One region of the Microbacterium sp. ZW T6_19 genome, then DNA from elsewhere that is predicted to be linked to it. Evidence: riboswitches for the same ligand, from Rfam matches in the RefSeq annotation. Region 1 holds a riboswitch; each other region holds the start of a gene.
The links. Region 1 has a riboswitch for thiamine pyrophosphate ahead of thiC (phosphomethylpyrimidine synthase ThiC). Riboswitches for the same ligand answer to the same signal wherever they lie in the genome.

Region 2: it holds a riboswitch for thiamine pyrophosphate, as region 1 does, so the genes downstream of both, thiO (glycine oxidase ThiO) here and thiC (phosphomethylpyrimidine synthase ThiC) in region 1, are expected to answer to the same signal.
Region 3: it holds a riboswitch for thiamine pyrophosphate, as region 1 does, so the genes downstream of both, thiM (hydroxyethylthiazole kinase) here and thiC (phosphomethylpyrimidine synthase ThiC) in region 1, are expected to answer to the same signal.

Annotation. Positions count from the first base shown of each region.
Region 1 is NZ_JBJDRH010000006.1:174,846-182,779, reverse strand. It holds gene ACI3KT_RS11135 (sigma-70 family RNA polymerase sigma factor) at 1-185, shown strand, start outside; gene ACI3KT_RS11130 (CHY zinc finger protein) at 86-508, opposite strand; gene thiC (phosphomethylpyrimidine synthase ThiC) at 538-2,268, opposite strand; TPP riboswitch at 2,263-2,370, opposite strand; gene ACI3KT_RS11120 (SDR family oxidoreductase) at 2,400-3,194, opposite strand; gene ACI3KT_RS11115 (TetR/AcrR family transcriptional regulator) at 3,259-3,849, shown strand; gene ACI3KT_RS11110 (hypothetical protein) at 3,897-4,415, shown strand; gene ACI3KT_RS11105 (fatty acid desaturase family protein) at 4,440-5,543, shown strand; gene ACI3KT_RS11100 (hypothetical protein) at 5,559-5,873, opposite strand; gene ACI3KT_RS11095 (ferritin-like domain-containing protein) at 5,985-6,464, shown strand; gene ACI3KT_RS11090 (hypothetical protein) at 6,636-6,917, shown strand; gene ACI3KT_RS11085 (NADPH-dependent F420 reductase) at 7,024-7,707, shown strand; gene ACI3KT_RS11080 (alpha/beta hydrolase) at 7,786-7,934, opposite strand, start outside.
Region 2 is NZ_JBJDRH010000011.1:35,065-42,998, forward strand. It holds gene ACI3KT_RS15545 (carbohydrate ABC transporter permease) at 1-730, shown strand, start outside; gene ACI3KT_RS15550 (beta-glucosidase) at 734-3,061, shown strand; gene ACI3KT_RS15555 (family 43 glycosylhydrolase) at 3,058-4,605, shown strand; gene thiE (thiamine phosphate synthase) at 4,613-5,296, opposite strand; TPP riboswitch at 5,308-5,407, shown strand; gene thiO (glycine oxidase ThiO) at 5,400-6,587, shown strand; gene thiS (sulfur carrier protein ThiS) at 6,584-6,835, shown strand; gene ACI3KT_RS15575 (thiazole synthase) at 6,864-7,679, shown strand; gene ACI3KT_RS15580 (ThiF family adenylyltransferase) at 7,676-7,934, shown strand, end outside.
Region 3 is NZ_JBJDRH010000004.1:370,096-378,029, reverse strand. It holds gene thiD (bifunctional hydroxymethylpyrimidine kinase/phosphomethylpyrimidine kinase) at 1-1,453, opposite strand, end outside; gene thiM (hydroxyethylthiazole kinase) at 1,450-2,298, opposite strand; TPP riboswitch at 2,288-2,382, opposite strand; gene ACI3KT_RS08820 (NAD-dependent epimerase/dehydratase family protein) at 2,389-3,369, opposite strand; gene ACI3KT_RS08815 (DUF402 domain-containing protein) at 3,434-4,150, opposite strand; gene pheT (phenylalanine--tRNA ligase subunit beta) at 4,188-6,692, opposite strand; gene pheS (phenylalanine--tRNA ligase subunit alpha) at 6,692-7,732, opposite strand; gene ACI3KT_RS08800 (amino acid ABC transporter permease) at 7,766-7,934, opposite strand, start outside.

The DNA of each region.
Region 1 (7,934 bases):
ACGATCAGACGATCGGAACAGCGTCGGACGAGGCGGTCGACTTCGATCTCGCGCTGCCCGAGGGCGAGCACACGCTCGAGGTGTACTACGTCGACGACGAAGGCGCTGTGGGAGACCTCGCGGCCGAGACAGTCGTCACGACGGGCAAGGCGCCTTCTCGCGAAGACGGCTCCACCTCGAAGTAGAGGTGCGCATGCAGTGCGCAGCCGGGGTTGAAGCTCGACGCGCACGACGGGCAGGCGGTGACCTCGAGGTACTCGGCGATGGACAGTTCGTCGCCGCACACGCCGCACAGCACGGCGCGCGCGCTCCTCGCCTCGATCGGCCAGGGGGAGCTGTCATGTCCGGCGACCTCGGCGTGACACAGATGGCACGGATAGTAGTCGCCGCAGCACGCGAAGCGGATCGCGACGATGTCGAGCTCCGTGCGGTAGTGGACGCACCGCGTCTGCCCGTCGACCACCGGCCCGAGCACGGGTGGAGGCGTGGAGAGCGGATGCGGCGGCATCCGCTCATCCTGGCATGCGCGCCGCCGCGTCATTCGCGCAAGGCGGGCGCCGGGAGGTACACGGTTCCGCCCGCTTCCCGGAACGCGTCCGCCTGCTGCTGCATGCCGGCGATCGCCGTCTGCTCGTCGACGCCGCCGAAGCGGTCGCGGATGTCCTGCGAGATGCGCATCGAGCAGAACTTCGGACCGCACATCGAGCAGAAGTGCGCGGTCTTCGCCGGCTCTGCAGGCAGCGTCTCGTCATGGAAGGCCTCGGCCGCCTCGGGATCGAGCGACAGCGCGAACTGGTCGCGCCAGCGGAACTCGAACCGCGCCCTCGACAGAGCGTCGTCGCGGTCGCGGGCACCCGCGTGACCTTTCGCGAGGTCGGCGGCGTGGGCCGCGATCTTGTAGGTGATCACGCCGGTCTTCACGTCGTCTTTGTTCGGCAGTCCCAGATGCTCCTTCGGCGTGACATAGCAGAGCATGGCGGTGCCGTAGCGAGCGATCTCGGTCGCCCCGATCGCCGACGTGATGTGGTCGTAGCCTGGCGCGACATCTGTGACGAGCGGTCCAAGGGTGTAGAACGGCGCGCCATGGCAGAGTTCCTGCTGACGTTCGACGTTTTCGCGCACGAGGTGGAAGGGCACGTGTCCCGGCCCCTCGACCATCACCTGGACCTCGAACGCCCACGCTCGCGCCGTGAGCTCGGCGAGCGTGTCGAGCTCGGCGAACTGCGCCGCGTCGTTGGCGTCGGCGATCGATCCCGGCCGCAGCCCGTCTCCGAGCGAGAACGCGACGTCGTAGCGCGCGAAGATCTCGCACAGCTCATCGAAGTGCGTATACAGGAAGTTCTCCTGATGATGCGCGAGGCACCAGTCGGCCATGATCGACCCGCCGCGCGAGACGATGCCGGTCACCCGGTTCGCGGTCAAGGGCACGTAGCGCAGCAGCACCCCGGCATGGATCGTCATGTAGTCGACGCCCTGCTCGCACTGCTCGATGATCGTGTCGCGGAAGATCTCCCAGCTCAGCTCGTGCGCCTTGCCGTCGACCTTCTCGAGCGCCTGGTAGATCGGCACTGTGCCGATCGGCACCGGCGAATTGCGCAGAATCCATTCGCGGGTGGTGTGGATGTCGTCTCCGGTGGACAGGTCCATGACGGTGTCGGCACCCCACTTCGTCGCCCAGCGCAGCTTGTCGACCTCCTCGGCGATCGAGCTCGTCACAGCCGAGTTGCCGATGTTCGCGTTGATCTTCACGAGGAAGGCGCGACCGATGATCATCGGCTCCGATTCCGGGTGATTGATGTTCGCGGGGATTATCGCCCGCCCGGCGGCGAGTTCCGCGCGCACGAGCTCGACGTCGCAGCCCTCACGGAGAGCGACGAATCGCATCTCGGGCGTGATCAGGCCACGGCGCGCGTAGTGCATCTGGGTGACCGTACGGCCGTTCAGGCTGCGCCGAGGCGGGCGGCGGGTGCCGCGCCATTCGTCTGACGCAGCTCCACGCCGCGCCGCCCCTCGTCCGTCGTCGTTCAGATCGCGAGCGCGCCCTTCGTACTGCCCTGTGTCACCCCGTTCAACTATCCACGTCTCGCGCAGCGACGGCAGGCCGTCCTCCGGCTCGCAGGCCGGCCCCTCGGTGCGGTACACGTCCACTGGAGGGTTGGTGGTTCCGCCCGGTGAATCAGACAGCGGGATGCGGGTGACGGGCACGAAGATGCCGTGTTCTTCGTCGTGATGGTGCGCGAGTTCGCGCACGCGGGAGAGCGTGCTCACAGGACTCCTACTTCCTACGCCGGCATTACCCGGACAGGTTCGACGGTCGCAGGCAGCATCAGCCAGATCTCAGCCCGTGCTCGGGCACCCGTGTGGTCGGGACGAGAGTAGCACGGCCTCGGAGCGCGTCATCACGCCGACTCGGCCAGCAACCGGCCGCTGATCGCGAGAGTCATGCGACGCGGCATGAGGCCGACGAGCTTGCTCGTCACGGCGTTCGCGGCACCCGACACGATGCTCGCGGGTGTGCGCCGACGATCGAGCGCTGCCATCGCCTGCGCGACCACGTCGGTCGCGGACTGGAAGCGGCCCACCGCTGCGGCCTCTGTGCCGACGACATCGAAGAACTCCGTGCGGGTCGCTCCGGGGCTCAGGGCGAGCACGCGCAGACCGGACGAGCGTGTCTCATGCGCGATCGACTCGGTGAAGCTCAGCACGAAGGCCTTGGATGCGCCGTACACCGCCATGCCGGGGCACGGCTGATAGGCCGCGACGCTCGCCACGTTGACGAGGGCGCCCCGGCCGTCGCGAGTCAGCTCGGGGAGGAACTCGCGCGTGATCCCGACGAGCGAGGCCACGTTGACCTGCACCATCTCGGCCATACGCGCAGCGTCCGCCTCGACGAAGTCCCCCTTCGCTCCGAAGCCGGCGTTGTTGATCAGCGTCTGGATGCGGATGCCTCGCTCGTCGAGCGCGGCGCGAAGACGTGCCGGGGCGCCGGCGTCGGCGAGATCGAGGGCGATCACGGTCGCCCGCACCCCGTGCTCCCGCTCCAGGCGGGCGGCGAGATCCTTCAAGCGGTCTTCGCGCCGGGCCACGAGCACGAGGTCGGCGCCGCGGCGGGCGAGCTGGGTGGCGAACTCGGCGCCGAGGCCCGAGCTGGCGCCGGTGACGAGGGCGGTGGTTCCGGTGTGGTGAATGGTCATGATCGCAAATGTAGACACTGACAGCATTGTTGTCAATGTCTACTTAGATCGATAGGGTTCAGATGTGACCGAACGCTCGTACCATCACGGCAACCTTCGAGAGGCGCTCCTCGACCGCGCCTGGGAGTCGATCGACGCCGGAGGCGTCGACGCGCTGTCGCTGCGTCAGCTCGCACGCGACGTGGGCGTGAGTCACGGCGCATCCGCACGCCATTTCAGCGACCGCACCGCCCTCCTCGACGCGGTCGCGGTGGCCGGATTCACACGAATGAACGAGGCGCTGGCTGCGGCCGTGGAGCAGGCTGCCCCGTTCGGCGAGCGGCTGCGCGCCGCGGGTCTCGCGTACATCGGCTTCGCGGTCGCGCACCCGGCGATCCTCGAGGTGATGTACAAGGCGAAGCATCAATTCGATGCTTCGGGCGAGCTGCGCGAACGGAGCAGGGCCAGCATGTCGATGGTCGTAGCGTTCGTCGCCGCAGCTCAGGCGGCGGGTGAGATTCCCGAAGGAGACGCGGAGCGGCGCGCGCTCGTGATCTTCGCATCCGTGCACGGTGTCGCAGCCCTCGCCACGGCAGACCTGCTCGACGGCGTCCCGTGGCAGGACGCGGCGGAGGCCACGATCGAGGTCATCCTCGGATCTCTCGGGGTCGAGTGACGAACGCGGCTGTGAGCGCACCCAGTTTGGCGGCGTAACGTCAGCACATGAACGCACAATTGAAGATCGCGGGGCTCAGCCCCGAACTGCTGGGTCTGGAATCCGTCCTCATCGGCTCGCTTCCGGCGACATTGATGACCGACGACGCACCAGACCGTTACACCGTGGAAGCGGTGTTCACGCGCAAGACCGATCGCGACGAGGTCGCCGCGATCCAGGGCAGCGAAATGCGCGCCCATCTGTCCGCGAACGGGTTCCCGACGGTCGAGCTGCACGTCGCGGATCGCAGGCTCGAGATCGCGAACACAAACCTCGAGGAGCTTCGTGACGGCCTCGCCGCCGTCATCGCGGAAAGACTCGCCGAGATCAGCGCCACCCTCCTGGAGGAGCGCGCGATCGTGGCCCATCGCTTCCAGGACGCCTCCGATCGGGAGCAGCACCGGGCGGCCGCTGTCGCCGCTCTCGCCGAATCGGTGGCGTTCATCCCCCGCCGCGCATCGGGTCTCCCTGACGACGACGCGCGCATCGACGACTGGGTCGAAGAAGGAGGTGCCGTCCTCGCGTAGGGCGACGCCGGAGAAGAGGTCATCATGGGCGGCATCCGTCCGACCGTGCACACCCGCCCGCGCGACGACGCGGTCCGCGCGAACAGCGCTTTCACCGAACTGGCGCAGCAGATCCGCGGACTCGGTCTGCTGCGTCGTCGCTACGGCTACTACTGGACCAAACTCATCGCGGCTCCGCTCGCGGTGGCCGTCTGCCTCATCGCCTTCGTGTGGATCGGCGACACGTGGTGGCAGCTGTTCACCGCCGCCGTCCTCGCGATCGTCTTCACGCAGATCGCGTTCCTCGGACACGACGCCGCCCATCGGCAGATCTTCGTCTCGGGGCGCTGGAACGACTGGATCAGCCTCGTCCTGGGCGATCTCCTGGTCGGCATGAGCTACGGATGGTGGCAGCACAAGCACACCCGTCACCACGCGAATCCGAACAAGCTCGGATCCGATCCGGACATCGAGCTCCCCGTCATCGCGGTCACCGCAGAGACGGCGGCTCGGCGTCACAGCCCGCCGGTCGCCTGGCTGCGGGCGCATCAGGGGCTCCTGTTCTTCCCCATCCTCCTCTTCGAGGGCCTCTCGCTGCACGCATCGAGCGTGCGTCGCGTGGTCGCAAAAGGGCGGCTCGAGCGCCGGTGGGCGGAGATCGCGTTCCTCAGCATCCGCATGATCGGCTATCTGGTGCTGGTGTTCATCGTGCTCTCGCCAGGCATCGCGTTCGTGTTCCTCGCCGTGCAGCTGGGACTCTTCGGGTTCTACATGGGCATCGCCTTCGCACCGAACCACAAGGGAATGCCCGTCGTGCCACGTGACATGACCCTGGACTTCCTGCGCCGCCAGGTGCTGATGAGCAGGAACATCCGAGGAAGCAGGTTCCTCGATGTCGCGATGGGCGGCCTGAACTACCAGGTCGAGCATCATCTGTTCCCGTCGATGCCGCGCCCGCAACTGCGCAAGGCGGCACCCGTGGTCGCGGCGTACTGCGACGAGCACGATGTGCGGTACACGCAGGTCGGACTGTTCGCGTCCTACGCGATCGTGGTCCGCTACATCAATCGGGTGGGACTCGGCGAGCGCGACGTGTTCACGTGCCCGCTCATCGAGCAGAGGAGCCTTGCGGGAAACTCAGGCGGATGACCGCAGATGCGTCAGCTACTCCTGGGGCGTATCGAGAACTTCGTCGACGAGCATGATGCCCCCGGTCGAGTTCACCGAGTGCATGAGATCTTCGATCCACTTCGCGTTGAGCTTGGGCGGCTCCGGCTCGTCGAACGTGAAACGCAGCGGGATCGACGGGTGGATCCAGATGGTCGACCGCCCGCCGGGCTCGCCCACCGGGTGCTTCCACGACAGCGTGAAGCTCTCCTGGCGGCGGAGCTTCGTGGCGATGACGACTTTGAGGTGTGCGAGAGCACGATCCTCGATGTGGATCGGGACGTGCGCAGCGCCGTAGTGCAGAGTGGCCATAACGCAACCATAGCGGTCCTCTAGCTTCCGCGAGCACGAAGATCAAGCCCCTTCGAGGACGACCGGCGCACCTCATAACGTGGGGTCGCCGCATCGACGAAGGGAAGCGAAATGCCGCAGACGACTCTCGAATCTCCTCAGGACCTCCTGCGATTCCAGCTCCGCACGGCGCTGACGATGGAGGACGATTCTCTGGCCGCGCTCAAGGAGCTGGCCGGGGCCGCACGATCCGCCGACATCAAGAAGCTCTTCCGCCATCATCAGGACGAGACGAAGGAGCAGATCGAGAACCTCCGTCGTGTCTTCACCCTCCTCGAGCTGCCGGAGTCGACGGCGCCGTCGCCCAGCACGAAGGGGATCTCCAAGCAGGCTCAGTCGCTCCTCAACCGGTCGGCCGCCTCGCTTCACGACCAGGTGGCGCTGTCGTGCGCCCTGGGCAATGAGCACTACGAGATCTCGGCCTATCAGAGCCTCATCACCGCCGTCACCCCCGTGCATGCAGAAGCCGCAGCGCTCCTGCAAGCCAACCTCGACCAGGAGACGCACACCAGCGAGGAGCTGCTCACCCGCCTGCAGGAGATGGCGGGATGAACCCTCCGCGCTCCGTTGAACATCGCCGCTCTTCTTCTTATAATGCTGGTGAAACTCTGGCGGGCAGAGGACGCCCGTCGACCGGCGGTGACGTTCTCCCGCTCGGACGCGGTGCGCTCCTCCGGCCGGCCGGCTCTGGCTACGACCGATGGGAGTATTGAGATGTCTGCGATGCCCGATCCCCGGTTCCAACTCCGGAAGGTCACAGACACCGAGTGGCTGATCCTCGACCACAAGTACGGCCCGCACGATGCGCGCAGGACCGTCGCGTGCATCTACAAGCTGGATGCCGTGGAATACGAGGTCCTCTGGTTGCGTGACCTGCCGCTGGCGAGCTACTACATGTCTGCCGAGGAGGTTCTCGACGACGTGCAGCGGTTCCACAACCCGCCGAGCCGGTCCGCCGCGCCGATCAAGATCCCTCACCTGCCGCCCCTCGCCGCAACCGCCTGACGGCAACAGGTCGGCTCGGGCACGGCCCCGGTACCACCGGCATCCCGTTTCTCCGGGCTGAGCGACGACGGAAGGCGCGACGCCCGACGGCGACTACGCTGTCCGGATGGACGACCGACGGCCTGCATCGCTCGGGATTCTCGGCGCGGGGCGCGTGGGCACGGTGCTCGCGCGCCTCGCGGTCTCTGCGGGATATCGCGTGCGCATCGCCGGATCGGGTGATCCCTCCCGGGTCGGTGCGGGTGCTCTCGCGACGACCGCGACGGCGCAGTGGGCGGGCGACGTCGCGCAGGAATCGGATGCTGTGATCCTCGCGATACCGCTGGGGCGGTATCGGGAGCTCCCTGTGGCGCAACTGCAGGGCCGACTCGTGATCGACGCGATGAACCACTGGTGGGAACTCGACGGCCTTCGACCAGATCTCGCGGACCTGCGCACCTCGACGAGTGAGACCGTGCAGAAGTTCCTCGGCCGAGCGCGAGTCGTGAAAGCGTTCAACCACATGAGCGCCCGCGACCTGGAGGAGGAGGCCCGCACTCCCGGAGCGCCCGGCAGGAAGGCGATCGCGATCGCCGGCGACGATCCGGCCGATGTCGAGACAGTCGCCGGGATCGTGGACGACCTGGGCTTCGACCCGGTCGTGGCGGGTCGCCTCGCTGCGGGCGCGATGCTCGAGCCCGGCACCGACGTGTTCGGAGCGGCCGCGTCGGCCGAGCACCTGCGCGAGCTCCTCGCCGGATTCGCCACCTCACAGCGGGGAATCATGCAGGCGCGCGCCCGAAGGTCGTGATGCAGGGGCCGCGAGACGCTCGCGACCCCTGCCCACAGCACGGCCCCCGCCGTCGGGACCGCGCCTGCGACGTTCGCCTCAGTTCTCGAGCGCCGCCTTGAGGAAGGCGACGGCCTGCGCGATCGCGGACTTCGCCGCGTGGGTGTCGTGCATCGAGTTCACCATCACGAAGTCGTGGACGATGCCCTGATAGCGGACGGCGGTGACCGGGACCCCGGCTCGACGCA
Region 2 (7,934 bases), on a different contig from region 1:
AGGCTTCCGCACCAACTCGCAGATCACCGCCGACCCCTCGGCATGGCCGTCGCCGTGGGTGATCGCGAACTACACCGACGTGCTCGGCAGCGAGGCGTTCTGGAACGCGATGCGCAACTCGGTGATCTCCGGCGTCGGCACGACGCTCGGCGCGGTCGTGCTCGGGGTGATGGCGAGCTATGTCATCGCCCGCTACGAGTTCAGCGGCAAGGCGGTGATGTACTCGCTGTTCGCGGCCGGACTGATGTTCCCTGTGACCGTCGCCATCACGCCGCTGTACCTGCTGATCCGCAATCTCGGACTCGTGAACAATCTGGCCGGCATCATCCTGCCCCAGATCGCGTTCGCGCTGCCGACCACGATCATCATCCTCGTGCCGTTCCTGAAGGCGATCCCGAAGGAGCTCGAAGAGGCGGCCTCGATCGACGGCGCATCGCGCCTCGGGTTCTTCTGGCGCATGGTGATCCCGCTGAGCCTGCCAGGTGTGATCACGGTCGGAATCCTCGCGTTCATCGGCGCGTGGAACGGCTACATGCTGCCGTTGTTCATCCTGAACGACCAGAGCCTGCTCACGCTGCCGCTGGGCGTGCAGAACTTCGCATCGCAGTACTCGGTCGACACGGCGCGCGTGCTCGCATACACCTCGCTGTCGATGCTGCCCGCGCTGGTCTTCTTCAGCCTGTTCGAGCGACGCATCGTCGGCGGACTGACCGGAGCCGTCAAGGGCTGACCCATGCAGACATACACGGAGAAGACAGTGATCCCCGCTTTCCCCCAGGCATCGGCTCGGGTACAGGCGCTCCTGGCGCAGATGACGATCGAGGAGAAGGCCGCGCAGCTCGTCGGCTACTGGCTCGACCAAGGCGGCGAGGTCGTCGCTCCCATGCAGAGCGAGATGAGCGGATCCGCCCCCTCGGGCGCGCTGGCCGACATCACCAGGCATGGCATCGGCCACTTCACGCGGGTGTACGGCACAAGGCCGGTGGACCCTGCCGAGCGCGCGGCATGGCTTTGGTCAGAACAACGACGCCTGCAGACCGAGACGCGTCTGGGCATCCCCGCCCTCGTGCACGAGGAGTGCCTCACGGGTCTCGCGGCGTGGAAGGCCGCGACCTTCCCGACACCGCTCGCGTGGGGCGCCTCCTTCGACTCGGGCCTGGTGGAGGAGATGGCGCTCTCGATCGGCGACTCGATGCGCGAGCTCGGCATCCACCAAGGGCTCGCCCCGGTTCTCGACGTGATCCGCGATCCCCGTTGGGGCCGCGTCGACGAGTGCATCGCAGAAGATCCCTACGTGGTCGGCGTGCTCGGCACGGCCTATGTGAAGGGCCTCCAAGCGGCCGGCGTGCACGCGACCCTCAAGCACTTCGTCGGTTACGCCGGTTCGCGTGCGGGGCGCAACCACGCCCCGGTCTCGGCCGGACCCCGCGAAGTCGCCGATGTCTTCCTGCCGCCCTTCGAGATGGCGGTCATCGACGGGGGAGTGCGCTCCGTCATGAACTCTTACGCGGAGATCGACGGCGTGCCGCTCGGCTCGAGCGCCGAGTACCTCACCGAGCTGCTGCGGGAGCGCTGGGGCTTCGACGGCGTCGTGGTCGCCGACTACTTCGCCGTCGCCTTCCTCGAGATCATGCACCGCATCGCCTCCGACCGGGGTGAGGCGGCTCAGGCGGCGCTCACGGCGGGCATCGACGTCGAACTTCCCACCGGCGACGCCTATCTCGAGCCGCTGATCGAGCGGGTCGGAGCAGGACTCTTCGACGAGGCCTTCATCGATCGCGCGGTTCTGCGCGTGCTCACGCAGAAAGAGGACCTCGGACTCCTCGAGGCGGGTGCCTTCGCGCAGGGCCCTCCCGCCGAGATCGACCTCGACTCGCCTCGTCATCGCGATATCGCGCGACGGCTCGCAGAGGAATCGGTCGTGCTGCTGTCGAACGACGGCGTGCTGCCGCTCACGGGAACCTTATCGACCGTCGCCGTGATCGGACCGAATGCCGATCGCGCCGAGGCGCTGATGGGCTGCTACTCGTTCGCGAACCATGTTCTCGCACATCATCCGGAGTACCCGATCGGCTTCGAGATCCCGACCTTCACCGACGCCCTCACCGCGGAGATGCCGGACGCGCGAGTGATCGGCGCCCGCGGCTGCGACGTCGAGGGTGACGACCGGTCGGGTTTCGCGGAGGCCGTGGATGCTGCCCGCGCCGCCGATGTCGCGATCGTCGTCGTGGGCGATCAGGCCGGACTGTTCGGTCGTGGCACGGTGGGTGAGGGCAACGATTCCGAGTCGCTCGAGCTGCCGGGCGCGCAGCGCGAACTGGTCGAGACGCTCATCGCCACCGGCACCCCGGTCGTCGTGGTCGCCCTCACCGGCCGCCCTTATGCGATCGGATGGGCGCTCGACGGCGAGCATCGTGCCGCTGCCGTGCTGCAGGCGTTCTTCCCCGGCGAGGAAGGGGGGTCCGCGCTCGCCGGAGTCATCACGGGCCGGGTGAATCCTTCGGGCCGGCTCCCGGTCTCGCTGCCGCGCTCCGCCGGCGCCCAGCCGTACTCCTACCTGCATCCGCGCCTTGGTGGGCCCTCGGACGTCACCGCGACCGATCCCACACCCGTGCGCCCGTTCGGTTTCGGCCTGTCTTACACGACGTTCGTCCACGACCTGCTCGCGGTCGATGAAGAGGTCTCTGCGGGCGATGCCTTCCGCGCGGTCGTGCGCGTGACCAACACCGGCTCCGTGCCGGCTGATCACGTGCTCCAGCTGTACGGGCACGACGTCGTGGCATCCGTCACCCGCCCTGACGCGCAGCTGCTCGCGTTCCACCGTCTCACGCTCGACGCGGGCGAATCCGCCGACGTCGCGTTCAGCGTGCCGACACAGCGTTTCGCGTTCAGCGACCGATCGATGGTGCGCATCGTCGAGCCCGGCGATGTGCAGGTGTGGGTCGGTGCGGATGCCGCGACGGATGTCACTCGCCGCGCGGCCGTGCGGATCACGGGGGCCGCCCATGCGCTGACGCCCGTGGACCCGCGGTCGGTGAGCTCCGAGGTCATCCCGGGATGACCCTGGTCCGCAACCCGATCCTGCCGGGCTGCCATCCCGATCCCTCGATCTGCCGGGTGGACGGCGAGTACTTCGTGGTCACCTCGTCGTTCGAGTACCTGCCGGGGCTCCCGATCCATCGGAGCACCGACCTCGCCCGCTGGGAGCTGATCGGGCACGCCGTCGACAGGCCTGGGATGCTCGACATGGCGGGCATGGCGTCGTCGAGCGGGCTCTACGCGCCCACGCTGCGCCACCATGACGGCCTCTTCTGGGTGATCTGCACGCTCGTCGACCAGAACGATCCGGCACGCGGTGGGAACTTCGTGATCACGGCGACCGACCCCGCGGGTCCCTGGAGCGAGCCGGTGTGGCTGGGCGCCGACGGCATCGACCCCTCGCTCTTCTTCGACGACGACGGGAGGGCGTGGGTGCAGGGGACGAGGCTCGCCCGAAGTCCGCAGTGGCACGATCAGACCGAGATCTGGCTGCGCGAGTTCGATCCCGAGGCCAGGGCGCTCACCGGTCCCGAGCATGTGATCTGGCGGGGCGCGCTGATCGGGGCCGTCTGGGCCGAGGGGCCGCACCTGTACAAGGTCGACGGGCGTTATCACCTCGTCGCGGCGGAGGGCGGCACGGAGATGCATCATGCGGTCTCGGTGGCGCGGGCGGATGCCGTGACCGGACCTTACGTCGGGAACCCGGCGAATCCGGTGCTCAGCCACCGCCAGCTCGGTCGCACGGCGGACGTCGTCGCGGTCGGCCACGCTGATCTCGTGCAGGCTGCTGACGACAGCTGGTGGGCCGTGCTTCTCGGCATGCGGCCGTATGGCGGGCTCCATGCGAATCTCGGGCGCGAGACGTTCCTGGTTCCGGTCGAGTGGGAAGACGGCTGGCCGGTCTTCGCGCCGGGAGAGGGGCGCGTACCGGACCAGGTCGAGGTGCCTTTCGCGGGCGAGGGGCGTCAGGAGCGCTCTGCGACGATCGCCCCGGACGACGGACGCTGGACCTCGGTGCGCGCGCTGCCGGGTGAGGTCGCCGATGCGGTGGACGGCGAGTGGCTGCTGCCGATCCGTCCGGAGGGGCCGACGGACCCGCAGCCGTTCGCGTTCCTCGGCGTCAGGCAGCAGCATCCGGATCTCGACTTCACGCTGAGGCTGTCCGGACGGCTGGCCCCCGGCGAGGAGACCGGCTTGCTGATCCGGCAATCCGAGCGCGATCACATGCGCCTGGCTGTACTCGGCGGGGGAGAAGCGGATGCTGCACGGATCACGGCGACCCTAGTGCGTGCAGGCGAGTCGGCCGAGCAGGGGACGATCACGCTGACGGGTCCTCTGGCCGAGGGCGTCGAGCTGACGTGCCGGGCACGAGGACAGGACTACGAACTGCTCGCAGGCGTCGAAGGATCACAGCCGTTGCGCGTCGCGACGGTCGACGGCACGAGCCTCGACTCCTTCTCGTCCGGAGGATTCCTCGGCCTGTGGCTCGGCGCGTACGCCACGAGCGTCGCAGCGGAGACCGACAGCGTCGTCCGTGTCGCGCGCGTCGAGTACCACCCGCGCTGAGCGGGCGTCAGCGCAGCCGCGCGCGCAGCGATGCGGCCGCCCCGGCGGGATCGAGTGCCTCGGTCACCGCCCGCACGACGACGATGCGTGGCGAACCGGCCTCGACGACCTCGTCGAGGCGAGGACCTTCGTCGATGCCGCCGATAGCGAACCAGGGCCTGCTCGTCCCGGATGCGGCGACCGCGCGCAGGGGACCCGTGCCGATCGCCGCGCGTCCGGGCTTCGTCGGCGTCTCCCACACCGGGCCGACGCAGAAGTAGTCGAGGGCGGTGTCGGCGTCCGCCTCCGCGGCCTGTGCGATCGAATGCGTCGACCGCCCGATGATCACGTCGTCGCCGAGCAGCCGCCGTGCCTGCGCGGTGGTCAGATCGCCCTGACCGATGTGGAACACGTCGGCGCCGACGAGAGCGGCGACGTCGGCGCGGTCGTTCACCGAGAACAGCTTTCCGTGTCTGCGCGCGACGGCGGCGAGGATCTCGAGCGCCTCGATCTCGGCGCGGGCTTCGAGGTCCTTGTCACGCAGCTGGATGATGTCGACCCCGCCCGCGTAGGCCGCATCGAGGAACTCCTCGAGGTCGCCGGTCGCCGTGCGAGCGGTCGTGCAGACGTACAGCCGTGCTGCGTTGAGCAGGGCGAGGCGCTCCTCGCGGGTCGGGCGGGGTGCGTCGACGAGGGGGAGAAGCGCGGTCATAGCCCTAGAGTAGAGGGGTCCGCGGGAGCCCACAGGGGCTGAGAGGGCCACGTGCCGACCGCTGAACCTGAAACGGATAATGCCGTCGTAGGAAAGGGCACGCATGCGCATCGCTGTGATCGGCGCCGGGATCATCGGTCTGGCGACCGCCGAGGAACTGGTCGTGCGGGGCCACGAGGTGACGGTCTTCGACCCTGAACCTGCCCGCGGCGCGAGCCTCGCCGCCGCCGGGATGCTCGCTCATGCCGCCGAGATGGCATGGGGGCAGGACGAGCTGACTCCGCTCATGCAGGCATCGGCCGAGAAGTACCCGTCGTTCGTCGAGCGTCTGTCGGTGACGAGCGGGCGATCGCTCGGGCACCGCACGGACGGGACGCTCTCGGTCGGCGTGGATGGCGCGGACCGTGAAGCGCTCGGCGCCGCGGCCGAGCTTCAGCGCACGCGGGGGCACCGGGCTGAACGGCTGACGGGCACGGCCGCTCGCGACCTCGAGCCGGCGCTCGGCCCCGCCGTCACCTCTGCCGTGTTCACTCCGGACGACCATCAGATCGATCCGCGGCGGCTCGCAGCGGCGCTCCTCGACCTGCTCGGCGACCGCGTCCGCAGAGAGGCCGTAACCGCGGTGACCTGGACGCTCGAGGGAGTCAGCGGTCTGCTGTCGGCATCCGGCGAGCATCACCGCGCGGACGTCGTCATCGTGGCCGCCGGCCTCGGGGCGGCCCTGATCGGCGGCATCCCCGCGCTCCCGCTCCGGCCCGTGTGGGGCGACGTCCTCCGCCTGCGCGTCCCGCCGGCGCTGCGTCCGCTGATCACGCGCACCGTCCGTGCGCAGGTGCGGGGGCGTGCTGTGTACCTCGTCCCGCGGGACGACGGCACGATCGTGCTCGGAGCCTCCGTGCGGGAGGGCGGCGTCGAGGGAGTGCACGCCGGGTCCGTGCTCGCCCTGCTTCGCGAGGCCGACACGGTCGTCCCCGGCGTGAGCGAGTGCGAGATCGTCGAGATGCTCGCACGTCCTCGCCCGGGGAGCCCCGATGCCGTGCCGCTTCTCGGCGTCGTCGAGGAAGGCGTGCTCGTCGCCACGGGGTTCGACCGGCACGGAGTGCTGCTCGCTCCTCTGGCGGCGGCGGTCGCGTCGGATCTGGCCGAGGGGCGCCCGATCGACGAGAACGTCCGGTCCGCCATGGACCCGTGGCGCTTCACGGCCGCCACGGCGGGCGGACCGCGAGAGGCCGCCGCCTGGACACCTCCCGCTGTCGTCGACCTCGTCGGCGCCCGACCGAAAGGCTCATGATGACGAGTCTGCAGACCGTTCGCCTGAACGGCGCCGACCGCGAGGTGGCCGCGGGCTCCACACTGCGCGATCTCGTCTCGGACCTCACCGGACACGTGCTGCGAGACGACGGCTCTCGCGTCGACGGCGGCCGACTGGGTATCGCCGCAGCTCTCGGCGGTGCCGTGGTCCCGCGCAGCCGGTGGGCCGTCTGCACGGTCGCCGACGGCGACGAGGTCGAGATCGTCACGGCCGTCCAGGGCGGCTGAGCCGCCCGCACACGAATCGGAGCACATTATGAGCCTCACCGCACAGGCCGCCGTCGTCGACCCGTTCATCATCGCGGGGGAGCAGTTCTCCTCGCGACTGATCATGGGAACCGGCGGTGCCACGAGCCTCTCGCTGCTGGAGAACGCGCTGATCGAGTCGGCGACGGAGATCACCACGGTCGCCATCCGCCGCTTCGCCCCGGAGGCGCGGGACTCGGTGTTCGCGATGCTCGATCGGCTCGGCATCCGTGCCCTGCCGAACACCGCCGGCTGCTACACGGCCCGAGACGCGGTTCTCACCGCGCAGCTGGCGCGGGAGGCCCTCGAGACCGACTGGGTCAAGCTCGAGGTGATCGCGGACGAGGAGACGCTGCTGCCCGATCCGGTCGAGCTCTTCCGGGCCTCCGAAGAGCTGGTGGCCTCCGGCTTCCGCGTGTTCGCCTACACGAACGACGATCCCGCCCTCGCCCGGCGCCTGGAGGACGTGGGCGTGACCGCCGTCATGCCGGCCGGTTCGCCGATCGGCAGCGGTCTCGGCATCCTCAATCCGCACAACATCGAGACGATCGTCTCCCGCGCTGCGGTGCCGGTGATCCTCGACGCAGGCGTGGGCACCGCCTCGGACGCCGCCTTGGCGATGGAGCTCGGAGTGGACGCCGTGCTGCTCGCGAGCGCCGTCACCCGGGCGCAGGACCCGGCGAGAATGGCCCGAGCGATGCGTGCCGCGGTCGACGCCGGCCGTCTCGCTCGTGCGGCGGGACGCATCCCGCGGCGTCCGCTGGCACTCGCCTCGTCGGCGGCCGACGGACTGATCTCCGCGCGGCCGTCCGAGGCCGACCTGTGAGCCTGCCCGCGCTCGTCGACCCCGGCCCGCCTCTGGCACCGCACCGGGCGGCACGGTTCGCGCGCCACCTCACACTCCCCGGTGTGGGGGATCACGGTCAGCGGCGCCTCGCAGCGGCTCGGGTGCTCGTGATCGGCGCCGGCGGCCTGGGCGCTCCCGCCATCCAATACCTCGCGGCGGCGGGCGTGGGCCGGCTCACCGTGATCGACGACGACCGTGTCGAGCTCTCGAACCTGCAGCGACAGGTGCTGCACA
Region 3 (7,934 bases), on a different contig from region 1:
TCTCGAGTCCGCCCCGCGCCCACAACCCGGCGAAGTGGTTGATCGGCCCGTGACCGCGCCCGACCATGAGCGCCTCGCCCTCTCGCAGCGATTCGCGCAACCAGGCCCGCGATCCCGCGACGGCGTCGTCAGGAGCCTCACCCCTCGCGAGGCGGGTCGCGAGCGCGGATGACAGCGAGCAGCCGGTTCCGTGCGTGTTGCGGGTCTCGATGCGCGCGTCCGTGAACTCGATGGTCGTGCCGGCGCCGATGAGAGCATCCGGTGCCTCCGCACCGTCGAGGTGCCCGCCCTTCACCAGCACCCGCGCTCCGATCGCGGTTGACAGCACCGCGCCCGCAGCGAGCGCGTCGTCCCAGCCGTCGATGTCGCGCCCCACGAGCACGCCGAGTTCGCCGAGGTTCGGGGTGATGACGTCGGCGCGGGCGAGCAGTGCGCCGAGGGCGTGTTCGGCCTCGGCATCCAGCAACCGGTCCCCGCTGGTCGCGACCATCACCGGGTCCACGACGACGATGGGCGGACGGGCCGCGTCGAGCCACTCGACGACAGTTCGGATGACCTCTGCGTTCGCGAGCATCCCGATCTTCACCGCGTCGATCACGATGTCGTCGGAGATCGCGTGGAGCTGCTCCCGGAGGAAGTCGATCGGCGGCACATGCACGGCGCGGACGCCTTGCGTGTTCTGCGCGGTGAGGGCCGTGATCACAGCCATGCCGTATCCCCCGGAGGCTGCGATCGACTTGAGATCGGCCTGCACGCCGGCGCCGCCTGACGGGTCGCTGCCGGCGATGCTCAGCACGCGAGGGACTCCGGCCGCCCGCCACCGCTGCACGAACGCTGCTGCCGTCTCGGCGGGGTCTTCTGCGGCACACAGTGCGGACACGACGGCGAGGCCTGCCGCACCGGCGTCCCGCAACGCCTCGGTGTCGTCGATGCCGACACCTCCGATCGCGACGCAGGGCAGCGGACTCGCGGCGGCGAACGCACGGAAGCCGTCGACGCCGAGAGCCGGAGGATGATCGGGCTTGGTCTTCGTCGGGCGGATGACTCCCACCCCCAGGTAGTCCACGGTTCCGGCGGGGAGGGCGAGTGCAGCGTCGAGATGAGCCCGGCTGTTCGCGGTGAGACCGATCAGCGCATCGGGGCCGAGTTCCGATCGGGCACGGAGCACCGACGCGTCGCCCTGCCCGAGGTGGACGCCGTCGACCCTGGCGCCTGCTTCCCGGGCGGCGATCGCCGCGTCGAGCCGGTCATTGACGAGCAGCAGCGATCGCCCGTCGATCGCCCGCGACAGTTCGATCAGCTGCGCGGTGATCTCGGCATCCGTCGCCTGCTTGTCGCGCAGCTGGACGACGCGCACTCCCCCGTCGACCGCGTGACGGACCGTGTCGACGACGCCGCGCTCTCCGCACAACGCCGGATCGGTGACGAGGTACAGCGACAGGTCGGCGATCACAGCGCAGCCGTCTCGACGCGAGCCGCGGACTCGATGTCGGCGGGTTGCACGGCGGCGAGCGCATCGAGAAGCGCGACGGCGAAGCTGCCGGGCCCCGTGGATGCGCTGGCGGCGCGTTCAGCAGCGACCGTGTAGACGAGGCTCGCCGAGGCCACGGCGAGCAGCGGCGGGGTGGCTCTGGCGCGCGCGGCTCCGAGGAAGGCAGCCATCACTGCGCCGAGGGCGCATCCGCCGCCGGTCACCCTGGTGAGCAGTTCGTGCCCGTTGGCGAGCCGGAGCACGCGCTCGCCGTCCGTGATGAGATCGACCGGTCCGGAGACCGCCACGACGCTGCCGAATCTCGAGGCGAGCGCGCGGGCCGCATCGATCGCGGCGTCTGCGCTGTCCGTCGCATCGACACCGCGCCCTCCTGCGCTGAGTCCGGCGAGTGCGAGGATCTCCGAGGCATTGCCACGGATCGCGGTCGGGCGTTGCTCGGCGAGACGGTGCGCGAGCGCGGTGCGCACCGGCAGCGCACCGATCGCGACCGGATCGAGGACCCAGGGAGTTCCGGATGCCGTGGCTCCCTCGACCGCCTCGAGGCTCGCCTCCCGCTGCTCGGGGGTCGGCGTGCCGAGGTTCACGAGAAGTCCCGAGGCGATGCCCGCGAACATGCCGGACTCGCCGACGATGTCCACCATGGCGGGCGCCGCCCCGATCGCGAGCAGCACGTTCGCCGTGAAGCCCGTGACGACCGAGTTCGTGATGCAGTGCGTCAGCGGCGGGTCGGCACGCAGCACCTCCAGCAGGGAGGCGGCCTCTGTGACGAGGTCGGCGGCGGATGCAGGACGCAGAAGATCGCTCATGCGACATTCCCTTCGCTAGTGCTAACTAGATCAGGTTCGACGGGTCTGTTCTCAGCCGCGGATGCGGCACCCCGTGTCACTGCTGGCAGTCTAGCGAAGCGGCAGTCGGCGCAGTTCGGCGAGGAGCTCCCGCTCCTCGGATCCTGTGAGCCCGGCACGCCGCTCGCGCTCCACGCCGCGCACGCGCTCGTCCTGAACGACCTCTGCCACCGTGTCCTCCAGCCGGCGCAGGAGACCGCCGTTCGTCAGGTAGGCGGCGTTCGACCGCGCCATGAATCCCGTCATCTCGGCGGGCAGCCACAGCGGCAGCGAACGCTCGCCCGCCCAATACTCGACGCCGTGCTCGACGAGCCACTCCTCCTCGGCCGATACTGTGCCGCCGGTGTGTCCGGTCGCTGTGCGGAACAGCGCGAGCACGTCGCCGAGCGGATGCTGCGCACCGACCGCGTTGATCGCACCGGTGGCGGTGGCCGTCGCGATGAACGCCGCGACGTCGTCGACGTCGATCACCTGCGCCGTGCGCCCCTCCGTCGGCGGCAGCAGCACGTCCGCCGATCCCGCTCTCAGCACGGCCGCAGCCCAATAGCCGAAACGATCGCTGGGGTCGCCCGATCCGACGATGAGCCCAGGCCGGACGATCAGTGCACGACCGCCGAGGGTGCGCACCGCGTCTTCGGCGGCGACCTTCTGCGCGCCGTATTCGTACTCGTCTCCCGGCTTCGCCGCAACGTGCAGACGTGCGGATTCGTCGGCGCCCACCGTGACGTCATCGGCGTACGCCGACACCGACGACACGTACGTCCAGCGTGCAGCACGATCGCCGAGCGCGAGCACGGCGGCGATGACGTGATCGGCCCGCGAGGAGATGTCGATCACGTGGTCCCACTCCCGCGCAGACAGCGCCTCGTACACGCGAGGGTCGTCGCGATCTCCGCGCACGAGCTCGGCGCTGCCAGGCGCCGCCCGGCCGCCCCGTGCAAGGCAGGTGACGTCGACGCCATCGTCCTGCAGGCGTTGTGAGATGCGGCCGGAGAGCCAGCCGGTTCCGCCGAGGATCAGAGCGTTCGTCATCCGTCCATGTCACCAGCATCCGCCGCCCGAGGGAAGGTGATCCGCCGAGAGCGGAAGCCGAAGGTCAGGCGCCGCCCAGTTCGTCCAGACCGCGCAGAGCGGGAATCGTCCAGGACGGATCGGGCCGCCAATCGATCCACTCCGCATCGAACGGCCATTCGCCCGAGCGGAACGACTCGATCGCCGCTCCGGCGTGACGTTCGATCTGCGCCGCTTGCTCGCGGGTCAGCCTCCCCTGGCTGATCGCGGCGACGACCTCGTCCTCATCCTTGAGATGGACTGTGCGGTCCGCCGCGATCCAGACGTCGAGGATGTGATCCGAGGAGTACGTGTCACGGTCGGTGCGCAGATGCGCGTTCTCGAGGTTCACGTACCACCCGTCGAAACGCCAGTCGCCGTCGTCTGCAGGCTTCCAGAACAGGCACACGGACCAGGCGGCTCCGACCGGAGCGATGCGCAGACTGCCTCCGCCCCACCACTCCTCGACGATCCTCGTACGACGATCCAGCCACCGCCGTTCGAGCGGAATCGAGCGGACCCGGTCGCCGGTCGCAGAGCCCTGCGCCTCCTGCAGCGTCCCAGGCGCGAGCCAGGCGACGAGACCGCGTTCGTCATCACGAACCACACGCATGGGTGAGATCGTCGACGGGTCGCCGGGCTGCCAGCCCGGCGCGCGGTAGTGCCAGTCGATCTGATCGCCAGGCACGAGGAACGGACCTTCGCCCAGCGGACGGGCGCCCTCCGGGACGGCCGCCGGGGTGCTGTGCGGGAGGATGCTCATCCCGCCACGCTACCCCGGCGCCGTACCCGAATCCTGGTCAGTCGCGCAGCGCGGCGCCGAAACGCTCTGCCGCCACGGCCACACCGGCGAGCTTCGCCTCGGTCGCCTCGGCTGCGGTCAGCGTGCGGTCGTCGGCGCGGAAGCGCAATGCGAAGGTGAGGCTCTTCGAACCCGCCGGCACACCCTCGCCGCGATAGTCGTCGACCAGACGCAGCGATTCCAGAAGCGGACCCGCGCCCTCGACGAGCGCCGCACGCAGCTCGGCTGCGGGCAGGTCGGCCGCTACGGTGAGCGACACGTCCTGCGTCGCGGCTGGGAAGCCCGACAGGGAGGCTGCGACGACCGACTCGCCCGCGAGCGACAGAACGCCGTCGAGGTCGAGCTCGAGGACGGTTGCGCGTCCCGGCAGATCCGCGTCGGCGGCTACGTCGGGGTGCAGTTCTCCCACGTAGCCGACCGTGGTCTCACCGACCCGCAGCACACCCGTGCGTCCCGGGTGGAGAGCCGCGCGCTGGCTCTGCTCGACGTCGATCTCTACGCCTGCGGCAGCGGCGATCACGCCGATGGCGTCGAGCGCTTCGGCCAGGCCGGCCGGCTCGGCCGGGCGTCCCGGCTGGCGCGCGGACACGTTGCCGGTGAGAAGAGCCGCGATGTGGCGGTGCTGCGGCGGGATCGACGCGTTGAGCTCGGCGAGCTTGTCGTCACTCGGCCGCGCGCCGAGCGGCGGCACATCGTCGGTGCCGTAGACCACCCCGGGCTCGGGCAGGAACACGACGCCGGTCTCGAAGATCGCCAGATCCGTGAAGCCGCGCGAGATGTTGCGGTGCGCGATCTGCAGAAGGCCGGGGATCAGCGAACGACGCAGGAACGGCGCCTGGCCGTCGAGCGCGTTGGCGAGACGGATGCTGGGCAGCTTCTCGCCGGAGGCGGATCCGTGCAGGTCGTTCTGGACATCGCTCGTGAACGGGAAGGAAGAGGTCTCGACGAAGCCCGCCGCGGCGAGGGCGTTCGAAACGCGACGACGGCCCTGCTGGTGCGCGGTGAGGCCGCGACCCGACGGCGGGGTGGGCAGGACCGAGGGGATGCGATCGAGCCCGTGGATGCGGGCGACCTCTTCTGCGAGCGTCCATTTGTCGGTGAGGTCGGGACGCCAGGTCGGGGGGATGACGACCCAGTGGTCCTCCCCCGTCGTGACCTCGGCACCGATCGTCTCCAGTGCACCCGTGATCTCGGCATCCGTGTAGTCGACGCCGATGAGCCTTTGCACGAACCCGGCCGGCAGCTCGATCTCGCCGACGAAGACCTCGGAGAACAGCGCGCCGCCCTCGTCGGTGAGCGTGCCGCCCGCGAGCTCGACCATCAGATCGGCGGCACGGCGGGCCGCGACGAACGGGATCAGCGGGTCGACGCCGCGTTCGAAGCGCTTGGACGCCTCGCTGGGCAGCTTGTGGCGACGAGCCGACCGCGCGATCGTGATCGGGTCGAAGGTCGCCGCCTCGATCAGCACGTTGCGGGTCGCATCGTTCATCTCGGTGGTGCCGCCGCCCATGACGCCCGCGATGCCGATCGGACCGGACTCGTCGGTGATCAGCAGATCCTCGACGTGCAGCGCGCGGTCCTGACCGTCGAGAGTCGTGATCTTCTCGCCGGAGGTCGCGCGGCGGACGGTGATGCCCCCGCTCAGCGTGTCGAGGTCGTAGCCGTGCAGCGGCTGTCCGAGCTCGAGCATCACGTAGTTCGTGATGTCGATCAGGATGCCGAGCGATCGCATGCCGGCCAGCGACAGCCGGGCGATCATCCACGGCGGGGTCGGACGCGATGGGTCGACATCGCGAACGACGCGCGTGACGAACTCGGTGGCGCCCGGTCGACCGCGCACCGGAGCCCGGTCGTCGATGATCGCGGTGTGGCCGGTGCCTGGCTGCAGTTCCGCGAAGTCGCGGTCGGCCGGGTCACGGAAGGAAGCGCCGGTGGCGTGCGAGTACTCGCGCGCGACTCCGCGCAGGGAGAACGCGTATCCGCGGTCGGGGGTCACATTGATCTCCACCGCGACGTCGTCGAGACCCAGCAGGGCGATCGCATCGGTGCCGACGGGCGCGTCGATGCCGAGATCGGAGAGGACGAGGATGCCGTTGTGCTCGTCGCCGAGCCCCAGCTCTCGAGCCGAGGCGATCATGCCGTCGGAGACGTGGCCGTAGGTCTTGCGCGCGGCGATCGGGAACGGGCCGGGCAGCACGGCGCCGGGCAGGGTCACGACGACCTTGTCTCCGGCGACGAAGTTGTGCGCGCCGCAGACGATCCCCCGGACGCCGCCGTGTGCTTCGCCGACGTCGACCTGGCACCAGTTGATCGTCTTGCCGTTCGACTGGGCTTCAGCCTCGAGCGAGACGACCTGACCGACGACGACCGGGCCCGAGATCTCGAAGCGGTGGACGTCCTCCTCTTCGAATCCGACCGACACCATCGCCGCGAGGACGTCCTCGGGCGTGGCATCCGCTGCCAGATCGACGTACTCACGCAACCACGAAAGCGGTACGCGCATCACACCACCATCCCGAACTGCTCGCTGAATCGGATATCGCCTTCTGCCATGTCGCGCATGTCCTGCACGTCGCTGCGGAACATGAGTCCGCGCTCGACGCCCATGCCGAACGCGAAGCCGCTGTACACGTCGGGATCGATGCCCGCGGCACGCAGCACGTTCGGGTTGACCATGCCGCAGCCACCCCACTCGATCCAGCGCGCGCCGCCCTTGAAGGTCGGGTGCCACAGGTCGAGCTCGGCGGAGGGCTCGGTGAAGGGGAAGAAGTTCGTGCGGAACCGCGTCTTCGCCTCGGGGCCGAAGAGCTGGCGGGCCACATGGTCGAGCGTGCCCTTGAGGTGCGCCATCGAGATGCCCTTGTCGATCACGAGGCCCTCGAACTGGGTGAACACCGGCAGGTGCGTGGCGTCGAACTCGTCGGTGCGGTACACGCGGCCGGGGCACAGCACGTAGATGGGCAGCTCACGGTCGAGCATCGAACGCACCTGCACCGGGCTGGTGTGGGTCCGCATCACCAGGTGACGCGAGGTCGGGTCGACGTAGAAGGTGTCCTGCTCCTGGCGGGCGGGGTGGTCGACATCGAAGTTCAGAGCGTCGAAGTTGAACCACTCGTGCTCGAGCTCGGGGCCTTCGGCGATCTCCCACCCCATGCCGACGAAGATGTCAGAGATCTGCTCGCTGAGCAGGGTGAGCGGATGCCGAGCCCCCACACGCGTGCGGGACGGGACCGCGGTGATGTCGACGCGCTCGGCCTCGAGGCGTGCGGCGACCTCGGCGGCGGCCAGCTCCGCCTCCTTCGCGGCGAGCGCCTGCGTGACCTGCCCTCGGCCCTGGCCGACGAGCTTGCCGAACGCGGCCTTGTTCTCGGGCGCGACCTGTCGCATCGAGGCGTTCAGGATCGCGAGCGGCGATCCCTCTGCGACGTGGGCGGCGCGAGCCGCCTTGAGCTCGGTCGTGTCGGCTGCCGCACCGATGGCCTCGAGGGCTGCGGCGACGGCGGCTTCGACCGCTTCTGGGGTGATCTCTGGTGACTCAGACACGAGAGTCGAGTCTACCGGGGACTTGCCCCGCGCTCAGATTCCAGTACCGCTGCTGTCGTACTTCCCAGCACGGCTCTGCAGCGCGATCGCCTCGGTGAGCGTCGCCTCGTCGTCGGCCGCGACGTTCGCCACCGGGGCCTGCGTCTTCGGCGAGCGCTTCACACGACGCTGCATCCGATAGGCGATGTAGGAGAGGACGAGA